Regions from separate parts of the Janthinobacterium sp. GW823-FHT06H09 genome, predicted to be linked through region 1. Evidence: predicted binding sites of a transcription regulator. Region 1 holds the regulator's gene; each other region holds the start of a gene.
The links. Region 1 encodes FNR, which switches genes on or off when oxygen is low (the NO sensors DNR and NnrR bind a similar motif). Its sites were predicted from a motif close to TTGATNNNNATCAA; they were not measured.
Positions count from the first base shown of each region.

Region 1 (5,895 bases):
CTCGGACAGGCTGACGGCCACCACCACTTCGCCGCTCTCGGTGAACTTGATGGCGTTGCCGGCCAGGTTGACGAGAATCTGCTGCAGGCGCTGGGCGTCGCCCATGAGGCGGCGCGGCACGTCGGGCTCGACGGCAATCGCCAGTTCCAGCTCCTTTTCGCCCGCATTCATCGTCATCGTCGTGGCCAGCGTGTTCATGACCTCGTCGAGGTCGAATTCGACGGGCGACAATTCCATGCGGCGTGCCTCGATCTTCGAATAATCGAGCACGTCGTTGAGGATGCCCAGCAGCGACTGGCCGGCCACGCGCACCATGGTCAGATACTTGCGCTGTTCCGTATCGAGCTTGGTATTGCCCAGCAAATACACCATGCCCAGCACGGCATTGAGGGGCGTGCGGATTTCATGGCTCATGTTGGCCACGAAATCGCTCTTCGCGCGGTTGGCCGCCTCGGCCCGGTCGCGCTCCTGTTCCAGCTCCGCCGCGCGCGATTCGAGCTCCTGCTGCAAGCGGTCGCGCTCGCTCATCAGGCCGTTGAACGCTTCCGTCAGCTCGCCGATCTCGTCGCGCTGCTGCACGGGCACGGGAGTGAAACGGCTGCCGCTGGCGCGCAGCGCCTGCAGGGTGTCGCGCAGGCGCACCAGCGGCGAGAGCAGGCGCACGGTGACCCAGCCCAGCACGGCTGCGGCCAGCAGCGAGGCGAGGATGCTCCACAGCACCAGCCGGTACAGCACGCCGTCGAACGGTTCGAAGGCGTCGTCGAGGGGCAGCGAGGCGGCCAGCAGCCAATTTACGGATTTCAGGCGCTTGAAGCTGTTGACGGCCGTGATGCCGCGGCTGTTGGTGCTGACCATGGTGCCTTCGCCATCGTCCTTCAGCAGCCGGGTGGTCGTCAGGTTGGCGTTCGGCAGGCGCGGCTGCAGCAAACGGCTGGTGTCGGGATGCAGCACATAGCGCGGCACGGCGCCGCGCGTGAGGACGAAGTAATAGCCGCTCTTGCCGATCTTTTCTGAGCGCAACCTCCCCAGCAGGTTATCCTTGTACAGGCGCAGCACGCCGATCACCACGCCGGCCACCTGGCCATCGGCGCCCAGCACGGGCGCGACCATCTGCACGATGGGCATGCCGCTCGATTTGCCCAGCATCGGCTCGGTGATCATGGGCTGGCGCGTGCGCAGCACGGTCTGGAAATACTCGCGCTCGGCGACGTTGATCCCGGCGCGCCCCGCCACTTCCGGCATGTCGGCCACGACGGCGCCGTGCGCGTCGAGCACCAGCACGTCGTCGAACAGCACCAGCATCGAGCGGCGCGAATAGTAGTCGCGCAATTGGGCGGGCTGGGTGATCAGTTCTGGCGGCTGCTGCCGGGCCGTCAGGGTGACGATCTGCAGCAGCATGCCCAGCTTGTCGTCGAGCTCGGCGGCGGTGCGGCTGATCAGGGACGACTGCTGGCTCAACAGTACCTTGGTGAAATCGTCGCGCATGTGCTGCACCTGGATCATGGTGACCAGCGCGATCATGGCGATCGAGGTCAGGCTGGTGGCCAGCGCGACTTTTGCTTTGATGCCGAGAGGCTTCATGATTTCCTTTTCAGTACCGGGCGGCACAGGCGGCAGATAATGCTGTCAGGAATTTTCCTATCAATACCCCAGCTTGGCAAGCGCCGCCACGCAAATTGCCCTCTCCGCATGGGCTTTTGACGATGTTGCCATATAATTAAAGTCGGAACGTCGTTTATTCAGCGAAATTGCGGTGAAATTGGCACACGGCAACCCTGTATGCAGTAAACTTGTTGTTGCATTTTCTAAAAGGTACCGACATGACTGAAGCGCTACTCACTCCAACCTCGCCCACAGTGACCGTGGAAGCGTTGCGTGCGCGATGCTCGACCTGCAGCATGCATCAATTGTGCCTGCCGATGGGCCTCGACGTGGGCGACATGGACAGACTGGACCAGATCATCGGCCGCCGCCGCAAGATCGTGCGCGGCGCTTCGCTGTTCCGCATCGGCGACTCGTTCCAGAACCTGTATGCGATCCGTCTGGGCCACTTCAAGACCTACCAGATCAATCCGGGCGGCGAAGAGCAGGTGACGGGTTTTCAGATGGCTGGCGAACTGCTGGGCATGGACGCCATCAGCGCCGACCGCCACCACTGTAATGCGGTGGCGCTGGAAGACAGCGAAGTGTGTGAAATCCCGTTTTCCAGCCTGGAACAATTGCTGGGCAATATGCCGACCCTGCTGCGCCATTTCCACCGCATGATGAGCCAGGAAATCACGCGCGAGCAAAGTGTCATGCTGTTGCTGGGCAACATGCAGGCGACGCAGCGTTTTGCCGCCTTTATCGTCAACCTGGCGTCGCGCTATGAAGCGCGCGGCTATTCGGCCAGCAAATTTCAGTTGCGCATGTCGCGCGAGGAAATCGGCAACTACCTGGGCCTGACCATCGAAAGCGTCAGCCGTTTATTGTCGAAATTCAAGAAGGAAGGCTGGCTGCGCGTCTCCAACCGCGAGATCGAGATCTTGCAGCCGGCCAAGTTAAAAGCCATTACAGCCGGCACCGACGTCTGCAAGTAACAGCACCGTCAAAACCTACTGCGCGTCGTGCTTTGCGGCCTGCGATGCTCGCTGTGCTATAGCACAGCTGTGCTTCTCAGCCACAAATCACTGCCGCTCGCTACGGTTTTTTCCCGGCGCTGTACGTTATAACTCTTCATCCGCATGCAGCGCGATGCTGCGTTGCACGGGCCAGGTCCAGATGCCGGACAGGCGCCACTCGCGTTTGTCGTTTTCCACCAGCACTTGCCAGCGGCTGCGCTCGAGCATCGGCAGCGCCACGGAAAAATTGCCGGCCGCATCGGGCTGCACCAGCAGCTTGATATCCTTTTCCGGCAGGGTCGCATGCGCCAGGTGCAGCTGCAAAGGCCCCTGGTACGCCTTGCCGAAGCTGTGCACGGAGCCGCTCAGGCGCGCTGCAGCGACGTCATACGACAGGGTCGTATCCATGGCCAGGTCGCTGGCGATCGTGTCGCGCTTCAAATCCTGGTTGATCGCCTTGCCCTGCTTGTAATAGTCGCCCACCACCAGCGCATCGGGCTGCGTAAACGCGATATAGCCCATGAAGCTGCCGACGACCACGGACAGGCCGGGACCGATCATCAGCAGCCATGGCCAGCGGTGTTTGTACCACGGGGCAACGGGAGGTTGCAGTTTCAGACTGTCGGACATTGTGTTCTCCTTGGGGGTGGACCCTTTGGGTCCGACTCCAGCTTTTGCTTCCGGGTTGAAAATCAAGTGACCCTAACGCATGATTGATGATACCCCTACGGCGAAATAACGGGGTCGGACCCGGAGGGGCCGACCCCAAATCAACATCACCGCGGCACGATGAACACCGCGCTTTCGCGCACGTGCAGCGACGGGTCGTCCAGCGAGTGCAATTCGATCGCAATCTTGTTCGAGCCCTTCTCGCCGACGCCGTGCGGCACGCGCAGGCGGATCGGCCAGCCCAGCGTTTCCGTCGGCTGCAAGGTCACTTCGTCGCGCGTCAGCAAGGTCAGGCCCGGCAAGCCGGAAGCGCTGATTTTAAAGTGCTGGCTTTGCTCCGAGGTGTTCATGATCTGCAGACGATAGACGTTTTCGATCATGCCGTCTTCCACCTCGCGTCCCATCGAACCGCGGTCGCGGATCACGTCCATTTTCAGGGGCGTGCGCAGGGCCAGCGACGTACACACGGCGATGATGATCAGGGCCAGGATGGACGTGTAGATCAGCACGCGCGGGCGCATGGCGCGCTGGCGGATCTGCTTCGAATTGAAGTTGTTTTCCATCGCATGGTCGGTGCTGTAGCGTATCAGGCCACGCGGCCGCTCGACCTTGTCCATCACGGTATTGCAGGCATCGACGCAGGCGGCGCAGCCGATGCATTCATACTGCAGGCCGTTGCGGATATCGATACCGGTCGGACACACCTGCACGCACAGGGTGCAATCGATGCAGTCGCCCAGCTTGTCGTTGTTGCCGGCCTTCTTGCTCATGGCGCCGCGTGGTTCGCCGCGCTTGGCATCGTAGGTGATGATCAGGGTGTCCTGGTCGAACATGGCGCTCTGGAAGCGCGCGTAGGGGCACATGTATTTGCACACCTGCTCGCGCAGCCAGCCCGCGTTGCCGTAGGTTGCCAGGCTGTAGAACAAGACCCAGAACCATTCCCAGGGACCGAAATTGAGGGTGGTCACCTCGCGCGCCAGTTCCTTGATCGGCGTGAAGTAGCCGACAAAGGTAAAGCCCGTCCACAGGGCGATGGCGCCCCATACCAGGTGCTTGGCCGTCTTCTTGAACGCCTTGCGCACGGAGGGGCCCTGCTTGTCGAGGGCCATGCGCGCGCTGCGCGTGCCCTCGATGCGGCGTTCGACCCACAGGAAGATTTCCGTGTATACCGTTTGCGGGCAAGAAAACCCGCACCACACCCGCCCGGCAATGGCCGTGACGAGGAATAACAAATACGCACAGATGATCAGCAGGGCCGCCAGATAGATGAAATCCTGGGGCCACAGCACGACGCCGAAAATGTAGAACTTGCGCGTGGTCAAATCGAACAGCAGGGCTTGCCTGCCATTCCAGGTCAACCACGGCAAGCCGTAGAACGCGAGCTGGGTAAGCCATACGCATACCCATCGCCAGGTAGCGTAGCGTCCTTTGGCCTCGCGAGGGTAGATTTGCTCGCGGGCCGCATACATCTTGATGACTTGAGGTTCCATTACATCATTTCACGGGCGTCTGGGGATTCGACAGGCTCCAGACATACGCCGACAGCACGTGTACCTTGGATTCGCCGAGGAAGTCGCTGAAGGCCGGCATGGTGTTGTTGCGACCCTTGCGCACGGTTTCCATGATGGTATCGGCGCTGCCGCCGTACAGCCAGATCTTGTCCGTCAGGTTAGGCGCGCCGAGCATCTGGTTGCCCTTCGCATCGGCACCGTGACAGGCCATGCAGGCGCCGAACTTGGCCTTGCCCAGCACGGACTTGACGGGGTCCGACGTGGAACCGGACAGACTCAGCACGTAATGGGCCACGTTCTCGACATCTTTTTCGGAACCGAGCGCGGCGCCCATCGGCGGCATCTGCCCATTGCGGCCGTGCATGATGGTGGTCTTGATGATGTCGGGATCACCGCCATACAGCCAGTCCTTGTCCGTCAGGTTGGGGAAGCCCTTGTTGCCGCGGGCATCCGAACCGTGGCACTGCGCGCAGTAGGTCAGGAACAGACGCTGGCCGATCGCTTGCGCCTGCGGATCGGCGGCCACCGTCTTCAAGTCCTGGCTCAGGTACTTGTTGAACAGGGGGCCGTAGTCGGCTTCCGCCTTCTTCAGCTCTTCCTCGTACTGGCCCGTCGATTTCCAGCCCAGGCTGCCGGCGTAGGTGCCCAGGCCCGGGTACAGGAACAGGTAGGCCAGCGCGAAGACGATGGTGATGTAGAACAGCCACATCCACCAGCGCGGCATCGGCGTATTGAGTTCCTTCAAGTCCTCGTCCCACACGTGGCCCGTGGTGCCGTCGGCGGGGGCGCCGGCGGCCACTTTCACTTTCGACTGCGAGTACAGCAGCACGCCGCAGCCGATGATGCCCAGCAGGGACAGCACGACGATGTAGATATTCCAGAAGCCATTGGTAAAGTCAGCCATGGTTGCGCTCCCCTTGTGCCGGCGCGGCATCGGCCGGATAGTCGAGCGCCTCGTCGGCGAACGGCAGGCGTGCCGCCGCGTCGAAGTCGCCATTGCTGCGGCTGAACGTCCACCACAGGATGCCCACGAATGTCATAAAGGAAACCACCGTCATGACGCTGCTGGCGCTGTCAAACAGGTTTTCGATTGCCATGCTAATTCCTTGTTTTGA
Region 1 covers NZ_JBXAHC010000005.1:351,918-357,812, forward strand. Annotated here, with positions in the region: gene AC1Q6X_RS10755 (response regulator) at 1-1,581, opposite strand, end outside; gene fnr (fumarate/nitrate reduction transcriptional regulator Fnr) at 1,821-2,579, shown strand; gene AC1Q6X_RS10765 (FixH family protein) at 2,706-3,230, opposite strand; gene ccoG (cytochrome c oxidase accessory protein CcoG) at 3,377-4,759, opposite strand; gene ccoP (cytochrome-c oxidase, cbb3-type subunit III) at 4,764-5,684, opposite strand; gene AC1Q6X_RS10780 (cbb3-type cytochrome oxidase subunit 3) at 5,677-5,877, opposite strand; gene ccoO (cytochrome-c oxidase, cbb3-type subunit II) at 5,879-5,895, opposite strand, start outside.

Region 2 (5,895 bases), on a different contig from region 1:
TATTTCCCTACTGTGTGTAAACTTGGTATCTATCTGATGCGATTCGATTGGTCCGCCGCCCTCACGCTGGCATACGGACCGCCTGTGTCTCCAGTCTTCCCTTCACTCCTTAATCTGCGCGCAGGCCCGCCAGCGCCGCCTCGAAGGCTGGCGTGCCACGGCGCGCGTCGCCGACGATACGGCCATCGCGCAGGCTGACCAGCCGGTCCGCCAGCGCCGCTTCGCGCCGCAAGTGGGTGGCGATCAGCAAGCTGCGCCCTTCGCTGCGCGCGGCCAGGCGCTGCAGGACATCGATCGCCGTCTGCGCATTGAGCGCTTCCGTCGCCTCGTCCAGCAGCCACAAGGTCGATGCGTGCAGGAACAGCCGCGCCAGCGCCAAGCGGCGCGCCTGGCCGCCCGACAAGCCCAGGCCGCCCTCGCCCAGCATGGTATCGAGGCCGTCCGCGAAGGCCCGCACTTCGTCGTCCAGGCCGGCTGCCTGCAGCGCCGCCCACAGCTGCGCGTCGCTGGCGGACGGGTCGGCCAGGCGCAGGTTGTCGCGCAAGCTGTCCTGGAACAATTCCGTCTTCTGGGTGAACAAACAGGCGCGGCCCGCGTGCACCGTGCCCGACAGCGGCGCCAGCTCGCGCGCGGCGATGGCCAGCAAGGTCGACTTGCCCGCGCCGCTGGGGCCGATCAAGGCCACGCGCTCGCCCTCGCCGATGTGCAGCGATACATCATGCAAGATGGCGACATGGCTGCCCGCATGTGCGGCGCTGACCTGTTCCAGGCGCAAGCCCGGTGCGCTGTCAGCCGGCGGCACTGCGATCTCCTGAGCATCGAGGCGCGGCGCCAGGCGGCGCATGGCCAGCAGCATGCGCCCCGCTTCCAGCGCGCCACGGCGCAGTCCCGCAAACGGTTCCACGGCTGTCAATGCAATCAACAGGGCCAGGGCCGCCAGCGGCACGTTCAGCGCCTGCTGCTGCACCAGCGCGGCCACGGCCAGCAGCACCCCTGCCAGGGTCGCGCTGCCCGCCACGCCATACGCGGCGCCGGCCGCCGTCTCCAGGCGCAGCAGGGCAACATCGGCTTGCGCCAGCGAGCGGTCGATCTCTCCCAGCGCGGCGCACTGGGCGTCGATGCGGCCCGCCATCACCAGGTCCGTCTGGCCCGCCACCAGGTCGATGGTGGCGGAACGCAGTTTTTCGATGGCGCGTGTACGCACGATGGCGGGACGGCGGGCGCCGCGCGCCAGAAGCCAGCTGATGCCGCCGCCGGCGGCCAGCAGCCACGCGGCCAGGCCCAGGCCCAGCTGCCACTGCATCACGCCCAACGCCACGCCGGCCAGCAGGGCCACGCACAGTGCCGTGAAGGCGGGCACCAGCAGGCGCAGATACAGCGATTCGAGCGCGTCGATATCGGCCGTCAGGCGGAACAGCAGCCTGGCGGGCTGGCGCAGCAGGCGGCTGGCCGCTTCCGGACGCGACCAGCCGCGAAACAGCTGCACGCGGATGGCCGCCAGGGCGGCGAACGTGGCGTCGTGCGTGACGAGGCGCTCCGCATAGCGCGAGCCAGTGCGGCCGATAGCCAGCAGGCGGATGCCGGCCGACGGGCCGAACACGTCGAACAGGATGGCCGTCGAGGCATGCAGGCCGGCGATCGAGGTGGCCGTGATGAACCAGCCGGACAAGCCCAGCAAGGCCATGCCGGCCACGGCCGTCAGGGCCGCCAGCACGGCGCCCCCGATCAGCTTGCGGGGCTGGGCCAGCAGCAATTGCCGCAGCACGGGGTGCGATATCAGCGATGTTTTCATGCGCGCGCCTCTGCCTTCTGCGTCTGCGCATGCGCCTGGGCATCAACTTGCACCGTGCGCTGCAGCCGGCCAGCCAGCACGGGGTCGTGCGTGGCGACAAGCATCGTCTTGCCTTTTGCCAGGGCCAGCAAGGCGTCCGTGACGCGCGCCGCCGTTTCGCTGTCCAGGTGGGCCGTCGGCTCATCGACCAGCAGCAAGTCCGCATGCGGATGCAGGGCCACGCGGGCCAAGGCCAGGCGCACGGCTTCACCGCCGGACAAGCCCTGGCCGCCATCGCTGAGCATGACGGCCGGCTGCGCCTGCGCCACGCTGGCCAGGTCGGCCAGGTGCAGCGCCTGCGTCACGTGCGCGGCGTTCGCACCTGCCCGGCCCAGTGTCACGTTCTGGCTGACGGACGCGGCAAACACGTGCGGACGCTGGCCCATCCAGGCCATGCGCTGGCGCACGGTATTGACCGTACCGTCATTCAGGCGCACGCCGCCGATGCGGATGTCGCCGCCGCCGGCGGGCAGCAAGCCGGCCAGCAAGGACAGCAAGGTGGTCTTGCCCGCGCCGCTGGCGCCCAGCAGGGCCACGTGTTCGCCGGCGCGCACGCTCAAGTCCAAGCCGTCGAACACGGGCGCTTCGCCGGGATGGGCAAAGCGCAGTTGATGGATGTCAATGGCGGGCGGCGGCGCCACCGCCATGGCGGCGGCGGAGACGGCGGCAACTTCCGCACCAAAGCCCGGCAAAGGCACGCCCTCGGCGGCCAGATCGTGCAGTCCGGCCAGGCCCGCCTCGCCGGCCGCCTTGTCGTGCCAGACGGCGGCCAGCTCGCGCAGCGGCTCGAAGAACGCGGGCGCCAGCAGCAGGATGAACAAGCCCTGCCCCAACGTCAGTTCGCGGCCCCAGGTGCCGAAATCGAGGCTGCCCAGCAGCGAGAAGCCGATGAAGGCGGCCACCATGGCCACGCCCAGCGCGGAAAACAGTTCCAGCACGGCGGACGACAAAAAGGCGATGCGCAGCACCACCATCGTACGCCGGCGCACGGATTGCGACGAGACGTCCAGCCGCGCGGCCGTGGCATCGACGGCATCGAGCGCGCGCAAGGTGGCCAGGCCGCGCAGGCGGTCCAGCAGAAAGGCGTTCATGCTGCCCATTTCCACCATCTGCGCGCGGCTGGCCGCCTGCGCACCCATGCCCACGAGGGCCATGAAGACGGGAATCAGAGGCGCGGCGATGAGCAGGATCAGCGCGGCGATCCACGACAGCGGCGTCACCACGGCGAGGATCACGAGCGGCACGAGCATGACTTTCCAGCGCGCCGGCTTGTAGCGCACCAGATACGGCACGATGGCTTCGGCCTGCTCGGCAATGACGCTGGCCGCCTGGCCTGACTGGGCGCGCTGGCGGTCCAGCGGCGAACGGCGCGCCAGCGCCTGCGCCACTTGCCCGCGCAAGGTGGACAGGTGCGCGCGCGCGGCCGCATACATGCGCCGCGCGCCCCACGCTTCGCAGCCGGCGCGCAGCATGCCCAGCAGCAGCACGCCGGCGGCCGGCAACAGGGCCGCGCGCCACGGCGCGCCATCGAGCATGGCTTGGACGGCCCAGGCCAGCAAGGCCGCTTGCGGCAGCCACAGCAAGGCGGCGCCGCCTTGCGCCAGACTGGCGGCACGGGGAAGAATAAAGCGGGGCAAGGACAGTGGCGAGGTCGTCATCTTATATTTTTTGAGTTTTCAGAATTTTCTGTAAATTCGATTTTTTGTATAATACTGCGAAACATGACATATATCAATTGACCCTGGCGGTTTGGCGTGAAAAAATTCAGATAATTATGAAAACTCAAAATATCCAAATGACGCCGCTGATCCTGACCTTCGTCAGCCATTTCGGCGAGATGGGCAGCCGCTGGGGCTTTAACCGCACGGTGGGGCAAGTGTACGCCTTGTTGTTTGTCGCGGAGCATCCTTTGCACGCGGATGAAATCGCGGAGCACCTGAGTTTTTCGCGCTCGAACGTGAGCATCGGCCTGAAGGAATTGCAGGGCTGGGGCTTGATCCGCCAGTCGCGCATCCCCGGCGACCGGCGCGAGTATTTTTCCTCGCTGGGCGACGTGTGGCAAATCTTCCGCGTGGTGGCCGCCGAGCGCCGCCGCCGCGAGGTGGCCCCGACCTTGACAGTGCTGCGCGAAGCGCTGCTGGCCCCGGCCACGGAACCCGTGGATCAATATGCGCAGGAGCGCATGCGCGAAATGTATGAACTGGTCGACCTGGCCAACACCTGGTTCGACGACTTGCAGCGCCTGTCGCCCGAATCGATGGCGCAACTGATGAAAATGGGCGCCAAGGTACAAAAGCTGCTCAACGCCAAGGATCGCCTGTTTGGCGTCAGCAACAACAGCGACTGAAGCACCCGCCTCCCCTTTTCCCAAGTCCGAACGCCGCTAGCACAAGCTGGCGCGCCTTGTCACGCTATTTCCTAACGTCATGTTGGCCATCGCTAGCACATCCATACATAGCCGCATGCGATGTTGTCAAGCAAACCAATAGAATTATTAAAATTGTATTAATTTACATCAAGAGTAAGCTTGCATTTGCGTACTCAATACGCGCAGGAAATAGCAGCTAAAAACGGGCAATGGGATGACTTCCCCGGCAGGCAGGGGCGTATCCCTACACGATGTAGCAACTGTCTCAAGCACAAGGGGATTTTCATGAAAAGCATAAAAAGCATTGCCGTCAAGGCATCCATGCTGGCCGCAATGACCGTACTGGCAAGTGCAGCGCAAGCGGCCACCTGGGTCGATGTGGGGCCGGCCAGCGGTTTCGTCATTGCCGGCAGCACCGTCACCTATTCGCCATCACCGGCATTGGAGGTGAAATATTATGACGATAATCTGGTGCCGCAGAGCCCCTCGGACATCCAGGGCTACATCAATGGCGTGTTCGGCAGCAGCCTGGGCGCCGCCGTTTCGTATTGCGACAGCGCCACTTCGGGCTGCACTGCCGGCACCACGGCAGGCCTGAGCGGCGGGGTCAATTCCTATACGAGCGCGGCCGCCTATGACTATCTGGCCATCCACTTCGGCCAGGGCGAACTGGTGTTCCACTGGGCCGCGCCAGTGGCTGCCGGCACCACGTTCACGGTGGAAGGCCTGCCCAAGGATCTGAGCAACTACAGGGCCTTCATTTCCGCCGTGCCGGAACCTGAAACCTATGCCATGCTGCTCGCCGGCCTGGGCCTGCTGGGCTTCCTGGCACGCCGCCGCCAGGGAAAGTAAGCATCACCAGCGGCAGCGGCGCAACGGCGTCCGCTGCCGCCTCCATGCCAGCCGCATCTTTACGCCGCGCTTGCGGCGCCAGGCACGCTTTTTACACCATTTTTAGATCCCTCTCGCTATGCTCGACGGCATCCACTGCTGATCGACGAGGGAGATCTCATGCACGAACAACCGTTTCAGCCACGCGCGCGCAGCGTGATCCGCCAGCACTTGCCCGCGCGGGAACGGCTGCGCCTGGCCCGGCTGTCCAGCAAGAAAATGGGGTCGCTACTATCCGCGCTGCTGTTCGCGGCGCCGCTGTTGTATTTGCTGAGCGTGGTACTGTTTGCGCAGCCGTGACACGGCAGGCAGGCAAAAGATGAAGAGTGATGGCAATGCGACAGGCTGTCGCGTGCATGACCAGCATGAACTGGTCCGCCCAGAGGGAATCGAACCCCCATTCACGGTTTAGAAGACCGTTGTCCTATCCGTTGAACGATGGGCGGAAAGGTGCAGCATTTTAGTCTATGCGCGCCAGCAATGCCAAGGCGTCGCACAATAGAAAACGGGCTGTCATTTCTGACAGCCCGCTTATGACTTTGGTCGGAGTACAAGGATTCGAACCTTGGACCCCCTGGTCCCAAACCAGGTGCGCTACCGGGCTGCGCCACACTCCGAAGACAAGATAATAACGCCCCTGCCCAATTTCGTCAATTGCCCCAGGCGAATTAGATGGAAATAACTATCGCGCCTGCTTGAAGAGGCTTGCTGAAAACGTTCAGGGCAAGGCAGTGCAACGCCGCCTTGGGCGTTTTCAGCTGCCGACCTTGTCGGCGATGCGGCGCGCCATGCTCTCGGCCTTCTC
Region 2 covers NZ_JBXAHC010000019.1:34,531-40,425, reverse strand. Annotated here, with positions in the region: gene AC1Q6X_RS24820 (amino acid ABC transporter ATP-binding/permease protein) at 110-1,792, opposite strand; gene cydD (thiol reductant ABC exporter subunit CydD) at 1,789-3,489, opposite strand; gene AC1Q6X_RS24810 (GbsR/MarR family transcriptional regulator) at 3,627-4,178, shown strand; gene AC1Q6X_RS24805 (PEP-CTERM sorting domain-containing protein) at 4,485-5,051, shown strand; gene AC1Q6X_RS24800 (hypothetical protein) at 5,211-5,390, shown strand; tRNA gene AC1Q6X_RS24795 (tRNA-Arg) at 5,462-5,536, opposite strand; tRNA gene AC1Q6X_RS24790 (tRNA-Pro) at 5,631-5,707, opposite strand; gene glmM (phosphoglucosamine mutase) at 5,845-5,895, opposite strand, start outside.
Region 2: cydD (thiol reductant ABC exporter subunit CydD) is a predicted target of FNR. The motif match lies at 3,553-3,566, and genes of this name have one in related genera.

Region 3 (5,895 bases), on a different contig from region 1:
GCCGAGGCGCGCCAGCTGGGCGCTGCGCCAGCCGTCGGCGACGATGCGTACCGAGTGCAAGCCCAGGAACAGCAGCAAACCGAGTATCAGCACCGTCATCTTATTCTCCCCCAGTCAATGCCCGCTATCGAGCATACGCGACGCCGTGGCCGGCGCCGTCCGCGCAGATCAACGTTCTTCGCGATAGTAGTCGCAGCCCTCGAACGTGGTGCGCAGCGCCTGCTGCAGCTGGGCGTAGCGCTCGGGCGTCAAGTTGAAACGCACGTCGATCTGGCCGTCGTCATCCATCTGCATGGCGGCCTCGGCATCCATCTGCACGGACAGGCGGTTCGGATGCAGGATCACGGCGTGCATGTGGCCATACCACGCAAATTCCTGGCCGCCATATTCAATATACGGTTCGTCCATGCCCGTGGCGACGTCCTGCTCGTCGTATTCATCGGCGCGCTGCAGCATCAAGTAGACGGGCTCACCTTTGCCCGCTGGCGCGGCCAGGGTGGTGATCAGGGCGTCGTCTTCATGGATGACGGACAACTCGGTGGCGGTAAATCCTGCGGACATGGCATGCTTTCAACAAATAAATGAATGACGCCACCATAGCGCAAAAGCGCCGCGCACGACATAGGGCGCGGCGAATAAAGCGTGCCGCCGCCGGCCGCGCTCGCCGCCTATAATGGCCATTCCATCCATATTGCACAGGAGACCGTCTTGACTGCCGCATCGCCCTACACCACCCGCCTGGCCATTCCCTCCATCGCCACCTATCAGCAGCTGCGCGTCGCCGCCGGGCTGAGCGCGAAAACCGCGGAGGCGGCGGCCAAGGGCTTGCCGAATTCCCTTTTTGCCGTGCAAGTGCTGCATGGCGACGAGGTCGTCGGCATGGGCAGGGTCATCGGCGATGGCGGCTGTTTTTACCAGGTCGTCGATATCGCCGTGCTGCCGGCCCACCAGGGCAAGGGCTTGGGCAAGCTGATCATGCGCGAAATCCGCCAGTTCATCGACAGCGACGTGCCGGAAAGCGCGTACGTCAGCCTGATCGCCGATGGCCAGGCGCAAGACCTGTATGCGCAGTTCGGTTTCAAGCATACGGCGCCCGCCTCCGTCGGCATGGCGCTGAAGCGCTAGGCGCCCGATGCCGGTCTGGCTGCTGTGCTGCATGGTGCTGGCGCTGCTGTTGAGCGCTGCCGCCTGGCGCGCCGAGCGCGCGCGGCAACGGCGCGGGCGCACGACACGCTGGCTGTGGCTGGCGGCCATCGCCGCGTCCGTCATCTTGCCCCTGGCGTGGCTGCCCGGCGTGCTGGCGGCCATGCCGTCGGAGCAGGCGCAGCTGAAACTGGGCTGGTTTGCCTTATCGAGCGGCATACTCTTGCTGCTGGCGCTACGCAGCATCTGGCTGCTGTCGCACCAGCGCCGCTGGCAGAAAACATCGCTGCTGGGCACGCCAGTGTACTTGAGCGGCGGCATCGGCCCCTGCGTGGCGGGGCTGCTGCGGCCCCGCATCGTGATGCCCGTCTGGCTGCAACTGATTCCTCCCCAACAACAAGCGCTGCTGCTGGCGCACGCACAATGCCGGCTGGCCGCGCGCGATCCGCAGTTGCTGGCCCTGGCCTACGGCTTGATCGTGATCATGCCGTGGAATGTGCCCCTGTGGTGGCAGCTGCACCGGCTGCGCTTTGCCATCGAGGTCGATTGCGATGCGCGCATGCTGGCACGCGGCCACGCGCTGCGCGACTATGCCTTCGTCCTGCGCCGGCACGGCCAGTATTATTCGGGCTTGACGGGCGCCTCGCCCATCGTGCTGAACGATCCGCTGACGCTGCGCCGGCGGCGCCATCTGATGGCCAGATTTACCCGGGACCGGGCGGCGAACTTGCTATAGTAGCGGCAACGCCGCGCGGCACGCCCGCGATCCCGGCTCCCCCCTTCGAAATCAGAGAGATACCATGCTTTACCTGCTTGCCATCGTGATCGTCATCGCCCTGCTGTACTACGTCTTCAGCGGCCGCACGCCCGTCAAACCGCTGCACAAACCGCTCGTGTCCGTGCGCCAGTACGTGCCGGCGATCCCTGCGGGCGCACCGGCGCACCACTGGAGCGACGAGGGGCGCTTTGCGTCGGAAGTGGAAAACGAAGCGATGTACCAGCCCGCCATCGCCAGGCTGACCGGCGAACACGGCCCCGGCAACGCGGAAGAAAAATGCCTGGCCCTGCTCGTCTGCGACGATGCCAACCCGTTCCAGGACAAGGCCATCGCCGTCTTCATCGACGGCCTGCTGGTGGGCTACCTGTCGCACAACGACGCCCTGCGCCTGCGCCGCAACCTGGGCCGCATGGATCTGGTAGGCCAGCTGACCTCGTGCGACGCCGTCATCCGCGGCGGCGGCCTGTGGAACGGCAAGCGCCTGTCGTACGCCGTCTGGCTGGACTTGCAGCCGTACAACTAATGATCGCTATAGCGCGCGCGCCAGCCTGACGGCCCGCGTGGCAATAAAGCTGGGCAGGAATTTTTCAATTTCAAAGCGCGGGTGGGGATGCATTTCCTCGTGGTAACCGGCCAGCACGAAGCCCGCCGCCAGCTGGCCGCCGATCTGGCTGTCCAGGCCGTGGCCGAACACCAGCGCCTCGCCCTTTTCCATGCGCGCCGCCAGCGCATCGGCATCCATATCCTCCACATCCGAATACGGCAGCACGAAACGTGGCCGTATCAAGCCCTGCTGTGCCCATTGCGGATCGCGGTCGCCGATGAAGACGGCCGGGTTGAAGAAACTGCTCAGCAGCACGCCGCCATCGGCCAGCACGCGCGCGCATTCGCGCCACACGGGGGCGATATCGGGCACGTACTGGTTCGACACGGGGTGGATGATGACATCGAAGCTGGCGTCGGCAAAGCAGGCCAGATCGCGCATATCGCCCTGGACGGTGGCCAGTTGCAAGCCGTCGCGTTCGGCCACCATGCGGTCTTGCGCCAGTTGCTGTTCAGACAGATCGAAGACGGTGACGTGCGCGCCGGCGGCAGCCAGCACGGGCGCCTGCTGCCCGCCGGCACCGGCCAGGCACAGGATGCGCTTGCCGCGCACCTCGCCCAGCCAGCCGGCTGGCAAGGGACCGGGCGTCAGATGGATTTGCCACTGCCCGGCACGGGCCGCGGCGATGGTGGCGCTATCGACGGGTTGCGACCACGGGCTGTTCCGTGCAGCCTGGGCATCCCAGGCTTGCTGATTGTGCTGCAAGAAGTTGTTACCGTTATTACCTAAAGGCATCGTCATCCTTTCAGAAAAACAGGACGCGAATGTAGCATGACTCCAGGCAAGGCGCCGAGAATTGAACTCCCGCCACGGCCAGCGTTGTTGCGTCACACAAGGAAGTGCCGGACAGATGGCGCCGGCGCCGATGCAGACCACTGGAAGGGCAAGGAGTTCAAGGCCATTATGGCTGGTGGCGGCCCCCGCATTTTGATGCACATCAAACAGCTCGCAATCTCCTGGCTATCGCCTTGCGAAAGGCCCTCGCCCGTGTTTTTTTGACCCACGTCAAGCCCCGCATAAGAAAACCGCCCGCCGGCACGGCAATGCTGGACTTGCCCGTGTTGCCGTTCTAGCCTTGTTGCCACCCTGACTAGCGAATGACACCATGGCTTACAAATCCATCCTCGTCCACGCCGACCTGTCGCGCCATGCGCCGCAGCGCGTCGCCATCGCGGCGCGGCTGGCGCACACGCACCAGGCGCACCTGATCGGCGCCGCCATGACGGGCGTGTCGCGCTTTACCCTGGAAAACAACCGCGGCATGCGCGGCGGCGCCGTGGCGGCGCAAATTACCGCCCTGCACGGACAGGCGGAGCAGGCGCTGGACCAGTTTGAAACGCTGGCGCGCCAGGCGGGCGCCGTTTCGCTCGAGCGGCGCCTGATCGAAGACGACGAGGATGGCGGCCTGGCCGTCAGCGCCCGCTACAGCGACTTGACGGTGCTCAGCCAGCACGACGCCAGCGAAGCGCTGCCCGGCGCCATGAGCGACCTGGTGCCCTACGTCATGCTGAACGCGGCCCGTCCCGTGCTGATCGTGCCGCGCAGCGGTCAATTCGCGCAAGTGGACAACACCGTGGTGGTGGCCTGGGATGGCAGCATGGAAGCGACGCGCGCCATCGGCCACGCCCTGCCCCTGCTGCGCGCGGCGCGCCTGGTGGTACTGACCCTGCTGCACCCGCCGGCCGGCCACGCGCAGCCGGCCCGCCATCCGGGCGCCGACATCGCCGCCTATCTGAGCCGCCATGGCGTGCCCGTCGAGGTGCGCCCCGCCGTCACCACGGGCGACGTCGGCGCGGCGCTGCTGGCCATGACGGCCGAAGTGCATGCGGACCTGCTGGTCATGGGCGGCTACGGCCACGCCCGCTTCCGCGAAATCCTGCTGGGCGGCGTGACGGAAACGGTGCTGCGCCAGATGACCTTGCCCGTGCTGATGGCGCACTGAGGTCCCGCGCGCCACGTTCTGTTGCACAATGGCTATACTTGCCTGATTTTCCATATCAAGGCAATGTAGATGAAGCAACAAATGATCAATTGGGGCAGCAGCCTGGCGCCGTTCGGCAGTGAACTGCTGTGGACCGCCCTGCCATCGATGCTGCTGTATGGCATGCTCGGCTTTGTGCTGGCGCTCGGCATCTGCTACCAGCTGGCCAGAAAATGCCTGCTCGTGCGCCGTCCGCGCGCCTGGCATGTGGCCGCCAAGCTCAGCTATGTGTTGATCCTGCTCGCACTGCCGCTCCTCGGCGGCGGGTTTGGCGCCGTGCACAGCGCACACCGCATGGTCAACCAGGCCCTCGAGCGCGACCTGCAGCCGGTGGTCGAAGCACAGATGCCGGCGCTGCGCGTCTACCTGGAGCAGCAGGTCAAGCTGATCGCCCCGGGCCAGCCCATCAGCGTGCGCAGCCTGCTCGAGCCCTTCGTGCAAGGCATGTATTACCAGCCCACGTCCAGCAGCTACTGGGAACGCAGCAAGGCGCGCTGGATCAATGAATTCATCCTGCGCCGCGGCAGCGTGCTGCTGACCCAAGTGCTGCAGGAACAGCTGATCGCCAGGGTCGGCCTGCTCGGCGAAGCGCTCAAGGGCGCCAACTTCCGTGGCCAGGCGACGGGCGAGCTGGCCGCGCTGGGCACCGACCTGGCCGTGCGCCTGACCACCGACGTGGCGCGCCAGGCCGACTTCAGCAAACTCGACAAGTCAGTGCCGATGATTTTCATCGACGCCATCAAGCGCCAGGCCGGCGCGTATTTCAATTCGCTCAAGATCACGCTGGCCCTGTTCGCGTTGGTCGCGCTGCTGCTGGTATGGGGCGAGATCATGCTGTACCGCCACTATTACCGGCGCCGCCATCCGGCCGCCACGGCCCTGCCCGTGCCACCGACGTAAAAAAGCCGCCCCTCCTTGCGGATGGGGCGGCTTTTCATGTGCAGCTAACGCTTAGACCTTACGCTGGGCCACTGCGTCGACCACGCACAAGGCCGTCATGTTGACGATGCGGCGCACGGTGGCCGATGGCGTCAGAATGTGCACGGGCTTGGCGCAGCCGAGCAGGATCGGACCCACGGCGATGCCGTTGCCGGCCGCCGTCTTGACCAGGTTGTAGGCGATGTTGGCCGATTCGATGTTCGGCATGACGAGCAGGTTGGCGTCGTTCTTCAGTGCCGAATTCGGCATGATTTTTTGACGCAGCTTGCTGTCGAGGGCCGTATCGCCGTGCATTTCGCCGTCGATTTCCAGGTCCGGCGCGCGTTCCTTGACGATGGCCAGGGCGGCGCGCATCTTTTGCGCCGAGGCGCTGTCGCTGGAACCGAAGTTCGAGTGCGACAACAGGGCCGCGCGCGGCGACAGGCCGAAACGGGTCATCTCTTCGGCGGC
Region 3 covers NZ_JBXAHC010000007.1:279,159-285,053, reverse strand. Annotated here, with positions in the region: gene AC1Q6X_RS14345 (NnrU family protein) at 1-99, opposite strand, end outside; gene AC1Q6X_RS14340 (Imm10 family immunity protein) at 169-561, opposite strand; gene AC1Q6X_RS14335 (GNAT family N-acetyltransferase) at 709-1,125, shown strand; gene AC1Q6X_RS14330 (M56 family metallopeptidase) at 1,133-1,879, shown strand; gene AC1Q6X_RS14325 (hypothetical protein) at 1,944-2,444, shown strand; gene AC1Q6X_RS14320 (class I SAM-dependent methyltransferase) at 2,451-3,266, opposite strand; gene AC1Q6X_RS14315 (universal stress protein) at 3,631-4,467, shown strand; gene AC1Q6X_RS14310 (hypothetical protein) at 4,537-5,406, shown strand; gene AC1Q6X_RS14305 (NADP-dependent malic enzyme) at 5,458-5,895, opposite strand, start outside.
Region 3: AC1Q6X_RS14315 (universal stress protein) is a predicted target of FNR. The motif match lies at 3,453-3,466, and genes of this name have one in related genera.